3 regions of the Pseudomonas sp. S07E 245 genome follow, and region 1 is predicted to be linked to each of the others. Evidence: predicted binding sites of a transcription regulator. Region 1 holds the regulator's gene; each other region holds the start of a gene.

Region 1 (4,013 bases):
GAATTTCCCCGGCTTCTACCAGGAAATCCTGAAGGATTTCTTCATCGGCGCCGAAGCTCATTAAACGTGCTCCCTAAAAACCAAGGCTGGACAGCAGATCGTCGACATCGTCCTGACCGGACACAACGTCTTCACGCTTATCGGCATGAATCTGCGGACCTTCACCCCGAGTCGGATGTTTTTCTTGATCTTTTTCAGCACGCAACTGATCGTGGTCATGTTCGATACCGGCAAAGCGGTCGACTTGACTGGCCATCAGCACGAGCTTGAGCAGATTGCTTTCTACTTCGGTGACCAACGCGGTGACGCGTTTGATCACCTGGCCGGTCAGGTCCTGATAGTCCTGAGCCAGCAAGATGTCGTTGAGATGCCCGGACACCTTGCGGTTGCCCTCGGCACTGTGCGTCAGGAAACTGTCGACTCGTTTGACCAGATCGCGAAACTCCGGCGCGGCCACTTCACGGCGCATGAAGCGCTGCCAGTCAGTGCTCAGCGCCTGGGCCTCACCGGCCAGGTCGTTGAGTACCGGGGTGCTCGCTTCGACCAGGTCCATGGTGCGGTTGGCGGCACCCTCGGTCAGCTTGACCACGTAGGACAAACGCTCGGTGGCATCGGTGATCTGCGAGACTTCCTCGGCCTGCGGCATTGCCGGGTCGATCTGGAAACTGACGATCGCACTGTGCAGCTCGCGGGTCAGTTTGCCGACTTCCTGGTACAGGCCACGGTCGCGTGTCTGGTTGAGCTGATGAATCAGCTGCACCGCATCGCCAAACCGGCCGCGCTCAAGGCTCTCGACCAGTTCCTGAGCGTGCTTCTTCAGGGTGTTTTCAAACTCACCCAAAGAGTTGTTGTTAGAGTCCATGGCGCCCCCTGGCGTGATTTAGCTATTCACGCGTTCGAAGATCTTTTCGATCTTCTCTTTGAGCACCTGGGCGGTGAACGGCTTGACCACGTAACCATTGACGCCGGCCTGGGCCGCTTCGATGATCTGATCACGCTTGGCTTCGGCAGTTACCATCAGCACCGGCAGATGCTTGAGACGCTCATCGGCACGCACTTTGCGCAGCAGGTCGATGCCGGACATGCCGGGCATGTTCCAGTCGGTGACGAGGAAGTCAAAATGGCCGCTTTCGAGCATCGGCATGGCGGTCAGGCCATCGTCGGCTTCCTGGGTATTGGTGAAGCCCAGATCACGCAAGAGGTTCTTGATGATCCGCCGCATCGTCGAAAAGTCGTCAACGATGAGGATTTTCATGTCTTTGTTCAATTAGACCTCCAAGCAGTCTTAAACGCGCTCGGCCCCGAGCGCGCATTCAATCAATTCGGTACACCGTCAAAACGACTGCAGCGACCCCGGTTTCAACGCGCTCGCCATTCACCCAGCCGGCTGCGCAGACGTGCCGCGCATTGGCTGTGCAGCTGGCTGACACGCGACTCGCTGACCCCCAGCACCTCACCGATTTCTTTGAGGTTGAGCTCTTCGTCGTAGTACAGCGCCAGCACCAACCGCTCGCGTTCCGGCAGGTTGGCGATCGCATCGGTCAACGCCGTCTGGAAGCGTTCTTCTTCCAGATCACGCGACGGTTCGACCTGCGCACTGGCGCCATCCTCGTGCAGACCTTCATGTTCGCCGTCCTGCAACAGGTCGTCGAAACTGAACAGTCGGCTGCCCAGGGTATCGTTCAGAATCCCGTAATAATCATCGAGACCTAATTGGAGTTCGGCAGCAACCTCGTGATCTTTAGCGTCGCGACCGGTTCTTGCTTCAACAGCGCGCATCGCGTCGCTGACCATACGGGTATTGCGGTGCACCGAACGTGGCGCCCAGTCACCCTTGCGGACCTCGTCGAGCATGGCGCCACGGATGCGGATACCGGCGTAGGTTTCAAAGCTGGCGCCCTTGCTGGCATCGTATTTGTTGGACACTTCGAGCAGGCCGATCATGCCGGCCTGGATCAGATCCTCGACCTGCACGTTGGCCGGCAAGCGCGCCAGCAGGTGGTAAGCGATGCGCTTGACCAGCGGCGCGTAACGCTCGACCAACTCGTACTGGGCGTCCTTGGAAGCCTTGCTGTACATCTGAAAACCGCTTGCACTCATAGCACTGGTCCCGCACTGGTGGGCTGCACCAGGCGCTCGACGAAGAACTCCAGATGCCCACGAGGGTTGGCAGGCAGCGGCCAGCTATCGACCTTCTGCGCGATGGCCTTGAACGCCAGCGCACACTTGGAGCGAGGGAAGGCTTCGTAAACTGCACGCTGCTTCTGCACCGCCTTGCGCACGCATTCGTCGTACGGCACGGCGCCGACGTATTGTAGTGCGACGTCAAGGAAGCGGTCCGTGACCTTGGTCAACTTGGCGAACAGGTTGCGCCCTTCCTGCGGGCTCTGGGCCATGTTGGCAAGGACGCGGAAACGGTTCATCCCATAGTCGCGATTGAGCAGTTTGATCAGCGCGTAGGCGTCGGTGATCGAGGTCGGCTCGTCGCACACCACCAGCAGCACTTCCTGCGCGGCGCGGACGAAGCTCACCACCGAATCGCCGATACCGGCAGCGGTGTCGATGACCAGCACGTCGAGGTTGTCACCAATCTCGCTGAAGGCCTGGATCAGCCCGGCGTGTTGCGCCGGCTGCAGGTGGACCATGCTCTGGGTGCCCGAGGCGGCCGGCACGATGCGTACCCCGCCAGGCCCCTGCAGGAGCACGTCGCGCAACTCGCAGCGGCCTTCGATGACGTCGGCCAGGGTGTGCTTGGGCGTCAGCCCCAGCAGCACGTCGACGTTGGCCAGACCCAGATCGGCGTCCAGCAACATGACCCGGCGGCCGAGTTCGGCCAACGCCAGGGACAGGTTGACTGAAACGTTGGTCTTGCCGACGCCACCTTTGCCACCGGTCACGGCGATAACCTGTACGGGATGCATGCTACCCATATTTGTTCTTTACCTTGTCGCGCTTGAACCGAGGCCACATGGAGGGCTGTGATTAAAGCCCTTGCTGTAGGTACTTTGCATTGTGTTCATCTTCAACCCACGCGTTTGCCGGAGTTGTGGTACAGATCAGCGAACATATCGGCCATGGCCTCTTCGCTGGGGTCTTCCTGCATTTGCACGCTGACGGCGCGGCTGACCAGTTGGTGCTTGCGCGGCAGGTGCAGGTCGTCAGGAATACGCGGGCCGTCGGTAAGATAGGCCACGGGCAGTTCATGACTGATCGCCAGGCTCAGTACTTCACCGAGACAAGCGGTTTCATCAAGCTTGGTCAGGATGCAGCCAGCCAGGCCACAGCGCTTGTAGCTGTGATAGGCGGCGGTCAGCACCTGTTTCTGGCTGGTGGTTGCCAGGACCAGATAATTCTTCGAAGCGATACCGCGCCCGGCGAGCGTCTCCAGCTGCATGCGCAGGGCCGGATCACTGGCCTGCAGGCCGGCGGTATCGATCAGCACCACACGCTTGCGCAGCAGCGGCTCCAGGGCCTGGGCGAGGGACTCGCCCGGGTCGACGTAGGTCACCGACACGTTGAGGATGCGGCCCAGGGTCTTGAGTTGCTCCTGAGCGCCGATACGGAAGCTGTCCATGCTCACCAGCGCCAGGTTCTGCGCGCCGTACTTGAGCACATAACGCGCTGCCAGCTTGGCCAGGGTGGTGGTCTTGCCCATGCCGGCCGGGCCAACCATGGCAATTACCCCGCCCTCCTCGATCGGTTCGATCTCGGGTACATCGATCATTCGCGCCAGGTGCGCGAGGATCATCCGCCAGGCTTGCCGCGGCTCATCGATTTCGCCGGTCAGGTCGAGCAGTTCACGGGCCAAGGCACCGGTCAGGCCAACACGCTGCAGGCGCCGCCAGAGGTTGGCCTGCAGCGGTTTGCTGCCCTGCAACTGGCTCCAGGCAAGCGAGCCGAGCTGTACTTCGAGCAGTTCACGCAGGCCGGACAGCTCCGAGCGCATGGCATCGAACAGGCGCGGATCAACCGGCGCCACTGCCGGCGCAGCCGGGGCGGCGGGCTGCTCGACG
Region 2 (4,013 bases), 1.1 Mb from region 1:
CGCCAGCCTGACCGAAGACAGCTATTAACAGCTGGGGCAGGTAAGTCGGGGCTGCTTTGCAGCCCTTTTTTGCTGTGCCGCAGGCGGTTATTCCTTCGGCTCGTCCATCTTCAAGGTACCGTCCTCGAAGAGATTGAGCTTCTGCCGTAGCTCACGCGGCTGCATTGGTGCCTCGCCGGCACCAGCGGGCGCTGCTGCACCTGGCGCTGCCGAGCCTGGCGCCGCGGGTGCGTCAGATGCCGGCGGTGCATCCGGAGTGCCCTGCTCGCCCTCGATATTGCGCTGGGCCTTCTTGGTCAGAACGATGATATCGATGCGCCGGTTGACCGGGTTGAACGGGTTCTTGCGGTCGAACAGCGACGACGACGCATAGCCAACCACCCGCGCCACCTGATCATCCGGATAGCCACCCGCCACCAGCGCACGTCGCGCAGCGTTGGCACGGTTGGCCGACAGCTCCCAGTTGCCGTAGTCACCGCTACCGGCATAGGCCTTGGCATCGGTGTGGCCGCTGACGCTGATCTTGTTCGGCACCGCCTTGATGGTGTCGGCCATGGCCAGCAGAATGTCCTCGAAGTACGGCTGCAAACGCGCGCTGCCGATGTCGAACATCGGCCGGTTCTCGGCATCCATGATCTGGATACGCAGGCCGTCCTGGGTGATCTCGAACAGGATCTGATCCTTGAACTTCTGCAGTTGCGGGTTTTCTTCGACCTTGTTCTGCAGCTCCTGCAAGAGCAGGTTCAGGCGTTCCTTTTCAACCTGCTCGGCCATGGTCTCGACCTGATCCTTGTCCAGCTGCACGCTGGTCTCGGGAGTCGGCTCGGACTTCACCTCAGGGTTGATGGTCTTGTCCGGCGCCAGCTCCGGCGAGCCACCCAGGTCAATCACATAGGGCGTACCGCTTTCGGAGAAGCCGATCGGGTCCTTGAAGTAGCCGGCGATGGCGATCTTCTGCTCTGGGGTGGCCGTCGACATCAGCCACAGCACCAGGAAGAACGCCATCATCGCCGTCGCGAAGTCGGCAAAGGCGATCTTCCAGGCGCCGCCATGGTGACCGCCGCCAAAGCGCTTGACGCGCTTGATGATTATCGGCTGATTGTTTTCCATGAATCAGCGACCGCGAACTGCTTGTTCCAGCTCTGCGAAGCTCGGACGGTGCTTGGGGTACAGCACCTTGCGCCCGAATTCCACGGCCAGTGACGGCGGCATGCCCGAGGCCGAAGCCACCAGCGACGCCTTGATCGACTCGTACAGATTGACCTCTTCCTTGGCATCGTGAGCCAGGCAGGTAGCCAGTGGGCCGAAGAAACCGTACGCAGCAAGAATACCGAAGAAGGTACCCACCAGCGCCGCACCTACGTGCATGCCGATGGCAGCCTGGTCGCCCTCACCCAACGAGGCCATGGTGACGACGATACCCAGTACCGCCGCAACGATACCGAAGCCAGGCATGCCGTCGGCGATCCCGGTGACCGCGTGCGAAGGGTGGTCGAGTTCTTCCTTGAGGCTCAGCAGCTCCATGTCGAACAGGCCTTCGAGCTCGTGCGGAGCCATGTTGCCGGTGGACATGATGCGCAGGTAGTCGCAGATGAACGCAGTCATGCGCTCATCACCCAGCACTGCCGGGTACTTGGCGAAGATCGGGCTGGCCGAGGCGTCTTCGATATCGCCTTCGATCGCCATCATGCCTTCGCGGCGGCTCTTGTTGAGGATCTCGTAGACCAGGCCCAACACCTCCAGGTAGAAGGTATGGGTGAAACGTGAGCCGAACATCTTCATCGACTTCTTGATCACGTGCATGGTCATGTAGCCAGGGTTGGCCTGCAGGAACGCGCCAAACGCAGCCCCGCCAATGATGAGCACTTCGAACGGCTGGATCAGCGCCGCAATCTTGCCGTGGGAAAGCACGTAGCCTGCGATCACGCTCGCGAAGACGACGATGATGCCGATAATTTTAGCCATAGGTTCAAAGCACTTGAAGTCGAGGTCAGGGTCGGGGACGGGAGCTTGAAAACTCTTCTTCTACTTATCGGCAGAACTGCGCCAGACTATAGCCACTCCAAGTGAAAAGCCAGTTCGGACTGATGTCAAAATGCCAATTGAAACCAAGGTACCAAGTCAGACGCCACGCACTTTAGACCGCTGGATAAAACTGCTGGATGACGTGCGCCTGCCCGTGCCCAAGGAAAGCCACGACCGGGTAATGGCGGCCATCAATGACAACCGTCGGTCATTGCGCGACATCGCCGAACTGATGCAGGACAGCCCCGCCTTGGTGCTGTCGGTCATGCGTGAGGCCAATCACTCGGCCAACGCCAGCCAGGCCGAGCCGGCCGAGAGCCTCGAAGTTGCCCTCAATCGCCTCGGACTTGAGCGCAGCGCAGAGCTGCTGGCGCGCCTGCCGGCCTTGCCCGGCGATGACATCCCGCCGGTACTGCGCCAGTTTCTGTTGATCAGCCAGCATGCCGCGCAGCAGGCCAGTGGCCTGTTCGCCAGCCGCCTGGCGCGGCTGTGGCAGGAGATTCACTGGGGCAGCCTGCTGTTCCTGTCGCCGCTGTGGCCGATGGCCGTGACCTACCCCAAGCTGCTCGACACCTGGGAGCTGCGGGTTATCCACAAGGGCGAAAACGCTGCCGAGGTCGAGATCGAGCTGTTTGGCGTACGCCTGATGGAGCTGTGCCAGGCGGTCGCCCTGCACTGGCGCCTGCCGGAGTGGGTAACCCAGGGCTACCGCCTGCTTACCAGCGAACGCGAACAATTGGCTCAGGTATTCAACATTGCCCGCGAGACGGACAGCCTCGAGCAGCAGCATCGGCTGGATGAAGAACCAGGCCTGCGCCGCTGGTTCAACCAACCGGCCAACACCGTATTGCTGGCCAACGGCCTAGCACTGGCGGCGCAAGTCGGCTGGGACAACCCGCACCTGCTGCGCTGGCAACTGCTGACCGCGCTGTATTTGCAGACCTCGCTGGACGACGTCCAGCAGCAGGTTCACCAGCAAGCCGCAGCGAGTGCCCGCCATCACGCCCGCCACGCCCTGTTCCACCCGGCCGAAGCGTTGATCTGGCCATGGCAGCAGCGCCGTCCGCACCCGGACATGCTCACACCACCGCCGCCGCCTGCAGAAAACCTGGAGCGCTGGCGCTCGCTGTGCGCCGAAATGCTGGCCCAGCCCAGCCGCTTCAGCAATGCCGTGCACCTGGCTACCCACGCCCGCGATGCACTGCTCGCCTGCGGCATGCAGCGGGTACTGCTGCTGACCTACGACAAGGCCACTGATGCCTTGCGCGTGCAGCAGACTGCTGGCCTGCCCAAGGAAGCAGCTGCACTGAACCTGGCAGTCAAACAGAACAAACTGTTACAACGCTTGACCAGTCAGGCCGGGCAATTGCGCCTGACGCCGGACAACCACGCCCAGTTCGCCGCCCTGCTGCCAGCGCCGATCAATGCCCTGTTCCCCAGCGAGCACCTGCTGCTGCGCTCGCTGGCGGTCAATGGCCAGGTAATCATGCTGCTGCTTGCCGATCAGGCGGGCCGCCCGCTGGCCGACGTCAGCGTGCAGGCACTGGGCAAGACCGCGCAGTGTATCGAGCGCGCGCTGGCTACCTTCGCCACCCGCAGTAGCTGAGCCTTACGCTACAATCGCCCCCTCGCGTTCCACCTGGAGACTGTGGATGACTGATTTTTCCGGCTTGCCGCTGGTTATCGAAGCGCAAGACCTGTTGCCACGCCTGGGCTCGCCCGCGCTGATCGTGGTCGACCTGACCAGCGCCAACCGCTATGGCAGTGGCCACGTACCCGGTGCGCGCTTCGTCGACTCCAAGCGTACCCAGCTGGGCCAACCGCCGGCGCCTGGGCTACTGCCGGCGCGCGCCGACCTGGAAAAGCTGTTCGCCGAACTCGGCCATCGTGACGATGCCGTCTATGTGGTTTACGACGACGAAGGCGGTGGCTGGGCCGGGCGTTTCATCTGGCTGCTGGATGTCATCGGTCATGCGCAGTATCACTAC
Region 3 (4,013 bases), 2.1 Mb from region 1:
GGGTATCTGAACCAGCGCCTGATGGAGCTGATCGCCCCGGATTACATGGAGCGCGTGGTGTTCTGCTGCGGGCCTACGCCGTACATGAGCGCGGTCAAGCGTATGCTCGAGGCGGTCGGCTTCGACATGAAGAACTACCACGAGGAGTCGTTTGGCGCGACCCCGGCGGAGGCCAAGGCCGACGCTGTCGAGCACGCCGAACAGGCAGCCGATGCACCGGAAGTGGATCTGTCCGATCTGAACCTGGTGGAGTTCGTCGGCAGCGAGAAGAGCATCCGCGTGGCCCCGGGCGAGACCGTGCATGCGGCGGCGGCCAAGGTTGGCCTGATGATCCCGAAAGCCTGCGGCATGGGCATCTGCGGCACCTGCAAGGTGCTCAAGCTGGGCGGCGAAGTGGACATGGAGCACAACGGCGGCATCACCGAAGAGGATGAAGCCGAGGGCTACATCCTCTCCTGCTGCAGCGTGCCGCGCGGCGACGTTCGTATCGAGTACTAAGCCGAGGCCGCGTGAGCGCTGCAGCCTGGGTCAGACGCGGAAGCGTGCAACCAGGCTGCTGAGGTCAACTGCCAGGCGCGACAGCTCGGCACTCGCCGCGCTGGTCTGGTGTGCCCCGGTGGCGCTTTGCACCGACAGGTCGTTGATGTTGACCAGATTACGGTCGACTTCGCGGGCGACCTGAGCCTGCTCTTCGGCCGCACTGGCGATGACCAGGTTACGCTCGTTGATGTGTGCTACGGCCGTGGCGATGGTGTCCAGCGCCAGGCCCGCGCCGCGGGCGATGTTCAGGGTCGATTCGGCGCGTTCGGTGCTGGTGCGCATCGACTCGACCGCCTGGCCGGTGCCGCCCTGGATGGTGCCGATCATGCGCTCGATCTCGCTGGTCGACTGCTGGGTGCGATGCGCCAGTGCACGCACTTCGTCAGCCACCACGGCAAAACCACGCCCGGCCTCACCGGCCCGGGCTGCCTCGATGGCGGCGTTGAGGGCGAGCAGGTTGGTCTGATCGGCCAGGCCGCGAATCACGTCGAGTACCTTGCCGATATCACGCGACTGTTCGGCCAGGTGAGTGATCAGCTTGGCAGTACCCTGTACGTCACCGCTCATGCGCTCGATGGCGCTGACGGTTTCCAGTACCAGGTCACGGCCATCGCTGGTGGAACGGCTGGCTTCAGCCGAAGCCTCCGAGGTGCTGACGGCATTGCGCGCCACTTCCTCGACCGCGCTGGTCATCTCGGTAACGGCAGTGGCGGCCTGTTCGATTTCGGCGTTCTGCTGCTGCAGGCCGCGCGCGCTCTCGTCGGTCACGCTGTTGAGCTCTTCGGCCGCCGAGGCCAGCTGGGTAGAGGAGCCGGCGATCAGGTGCAGGGTGTCGCGCAGCTTTTCCTGCATGCGGGCCATGGCTCGCTGCAGGCGCGCTGCTTCGTCGCTGCCTTCGGCGCGAATGGTGTGGGTGAGGTCGCCGTCGGCTACCTGTTCAGCTGCCTGCAAGGCTTCTTCGATCGGCTTGACGATGCTGCGGGTCAGCAGCAATGCGCAGATCAGGGTCAGCACGGTGGCGGCGATGAGCAGACCGATCACCAGGGTGAACGCCGTGCTGTACTGATTGGCGGCGGTGGCGTTAGCGTTGCGCGCCTGCTCGGTGTTCATTTCCAGCAGGGTGTTCATGACCTTGTTGATCTGCTCGGAGTTGGTCAGCAGGTCGCGGTTGAGCAGGTCGGCCAGTTCCTCGATGCGGTTGGCCTGGCTCAGGTTGCGCATGCGGGTTTCCAGCTGGCGGTACTGGGTCAGCAACTGGCCGTACTGATCGAACGCGGCTTGTTCTTCGACGTCGACGATAAACGTCTGGTAACGGCTCTGGGCCTTGTCGATTTGCGCGTTGCGCTCGTCCAGCAGGCGCAGGGTGTCTTGCTGAGCGGCCGGGTCACGATTGACCAGCAGACGATAGGACAGCGTACGCAAGCGCAGGCTCAACGCGGTCAGTTCATCGAGGGTTTTGATGCTCGGCACGTTGATGCTTTCGATGGCGACACCCGCCTGGCGAATCTTGCCCATCTGGACCAGCGAAAACACGCCAAGGCCGAGCATCAATGCGCCGATCAAGGCAAACCCGAGCAAGGCGCGCGGGGCGATATTCATATTGCGTAGGGACATGATTTGGACAATCCGGGCAAGGTAAGGTGGCGCGCAATCCTTGCGTCGAGATAAGACCTGTATGGCTATCGGTCATGACCGGCCAGTCTTGAGTTCGATGAGCAAAAGCCCGAGTTGGCCGCGACAAATCCTGACCGGCGGTTGACCCAGGCCGGAACAAGGTGGCCGATCCCCTGTCAATCTGGCCTGGCTGAAGCCTTTTGACCCGATATTTAATGGCGGGGGCGCGTGCTTTTCTTTATCGTGTGCGCCCTCTGCAACAACCCGAGATAGACATACCCCATGTTGGAAACTTCCCTGAATCAACTCGAGCAGCTGGTCAACGACCTGATGCAGAAAAACACCCAGCTGAGCGAGCAGAACGCTGCCATCGCCCAGGAACTGGCCCAGGCCAAGGAAGACAACGACAGCCTGCAGCTGTCGCTGATGGAACAGGAAGAGAAACACGGCGCCACTGCTGCGCGTATCCAGGCGCTGGTTGAGCGCGCCAGCGCAGGTGTCGTCAACGGATGAAACTGCAAGCGCAGCCGATCAATGTCGTGTCGATTCTGGGTATCGACTATTCGATCAAGGCCCCTGAAGGCCAGGAAGAGACCCTCTCGCAGGCTGTGCGGATGCTCAACACCGCCCTCAACGAAACCAAGCGCCAGTACCCGACCCTGATCGGTGACAAGCTGCTGGTGCTGGCGGCGCTGAATCTGTGCTCGCGGCAGATCGAACTGCAAAAAGAGCATCAAGTGACGCTCGCCCGCACCCAGGCGCAGATCGATGCCACGGTAGATGCCATCGCACGCACCATCGGCGAGCAGTAAAGCACCAGCCAACAGGCAAAATTCGAGCGGGGGGCAGCCATGCGGTGACGCGTGGCTGTTCCCCGTTTTGCGTTAGCGTTTGTCGATGATTGCTGGATTGAATGGATACGTAAGTGTATACAATCCCCCAAAACAAGAATCCTGGGGGAGGAAAACGTATGCGTATCTGGCGGCGAAGTATCCAGTTGCAGTTGATCGCAGGCATGGGCACGGCCCTGTTGGTGAGCATCCTGGTGGTGGTTGCGATCTATACCGTGGCGGTCAATCGCCTGACCGAGCGCTATTTGCTCGACACCGCTCTGCCGGCCAGCATCGAGGCCATTCGCAACGATATCGAGCGCATGCTTAGCCAGCCGCTGGTGGCGGCCGCCGATATTGCCGGCAATACCCTGCTGCGTGACTGGCTCGCTGCCGGTGAGAATCCCGCCGAGGCGGCGCGCTTCATCGAATACCTGGACGCTGCCAAGCAGCGCAACCATGCGTTTACCGCCTTGTTCGCCGCCACTGCGAGCGGCCACTACTACAACGAGAAAGGCCTGGATCGCACCCTTAGCCGGCAGAACCCCAAGGACCAGTGGTTCTATGGCTACATCGACAGTGGTGCCGAGCGGCTGATCAATATCGACGTGGATGGCGCCACCGGCGAGGTGGCGCTGTTCATCGACTATCGCATCGAAAAGGCCGGGCAGCTGGTCGGCATCGCCGGCATGGGCTTGCGCCTGACCGAGTTGTCCAAGCTGATCCACGACTTCAGCTTTGGCGAGCAGGGCAGGGTCATGCTGGTGCGCAACGACGGCCTCATCCAGGTCCACCCGGACAACCAATACAGCGCCAAACGCACGCTCGCCGAACAGGTCGGTGGCGACGCCGCCAAGCGTTTACTGGGGCAGGGCGCAGGCTTGCAGCGTAGCCAGTTCGAACGTGACGGCGAGCAGTATCTGGCCCTGAGCCTGCCGCTGCGTGATCTCAACTGGACGCTGGTGGCCGAAGTGCCACAGGCGCAGATCTACGCGCAGATGCGCCAGGCGGTATGGTTGACCAGCTTGA

What was found. Region 1 encodes FliA, which starts transcription of late flagellar genes. Its sites were predicted from a motif close to CTAAAGTTTNNNNNNNNNNNGCCGNTAA; they were not measured.
Region 2: motA (flagellar motor stator protein MotA) is a predicted target of FliA. The motif match lies at 2,030-2,057, and genes of this name have one in related genera.
Region 3: K3F44_RS17805 (methyl-accepting chemotaxis protein) is a predicted target of FliA. The motif match lies at 2,220-2,247, and genes of this name have one in related genera.

Annotation. Positions count from the first base shown of each region.
Region 1 covers NZ_CP080625.1:595,218-599,230, reverse strand. The annotation lists gene K3F44_RS02805 (chemotaxis protein CheA) at 1-61, opposite strand, end outside; gene K3F44_RS02800 (protein phosphatase CheZ) at 74-862, opposite strand; gene K3F44_RS02795 (chemotaxis response regulator CheY) at 881-1,255, opposite strand; gene fliA (RNA polymerase sigma factor FliA) at 1,360-2,100, opposite strand; gene fleN (flagellar synthesis regulator FleN) at 2,097-2,930, opposite strand; gene flhF (flagellar biosynthesis protein FlhF) at 3,023-4,013, opposite strand, start outside.
Region 2 covers NZ_CP080625.1:4,827,377-4,831,389, reverse strand. The annotation lists gene rsgA (small ribosomal subunit biogenesis GTPase RsgA) at 1-28, shown strand, start outside; gene motB (flagellar motor protein MotB) at 88-1,110, opposite strand; gene motA (flagellar motor stator protein MotA) at 1,114-1,965, opposite strand; gene K3F44_RS22170 (HDOD domain-containing protein) at 2,096-3,631, shown strand; gene K3F44_RS22165 (rhodanese-like domain-containing protein) at 3,678-4,013, shown strand, end outside.
Region 3 covers NZ_CP080625.1:3,863,419-3,867,431, reverse strand. The annotation lists gene gbcB (glycine-betaine demethylase subunit GbcB) at 1-498, shown strand, start outside; gene K3F44_RS17805 (methyl-accepting chemotaxis protein) at 529-2,154, opposite strand; gene K3F44_RS17800 (hypothetical protein) at 2,437-2,667, shown strand; gene K3F44_RS17795 (cell division protein ZapA) at 2,664-2,966, shown strand; partial or broken gene K3F44_RS25155 (cache domain-containing protein) at 3,125-4,013, shown strand, end outside.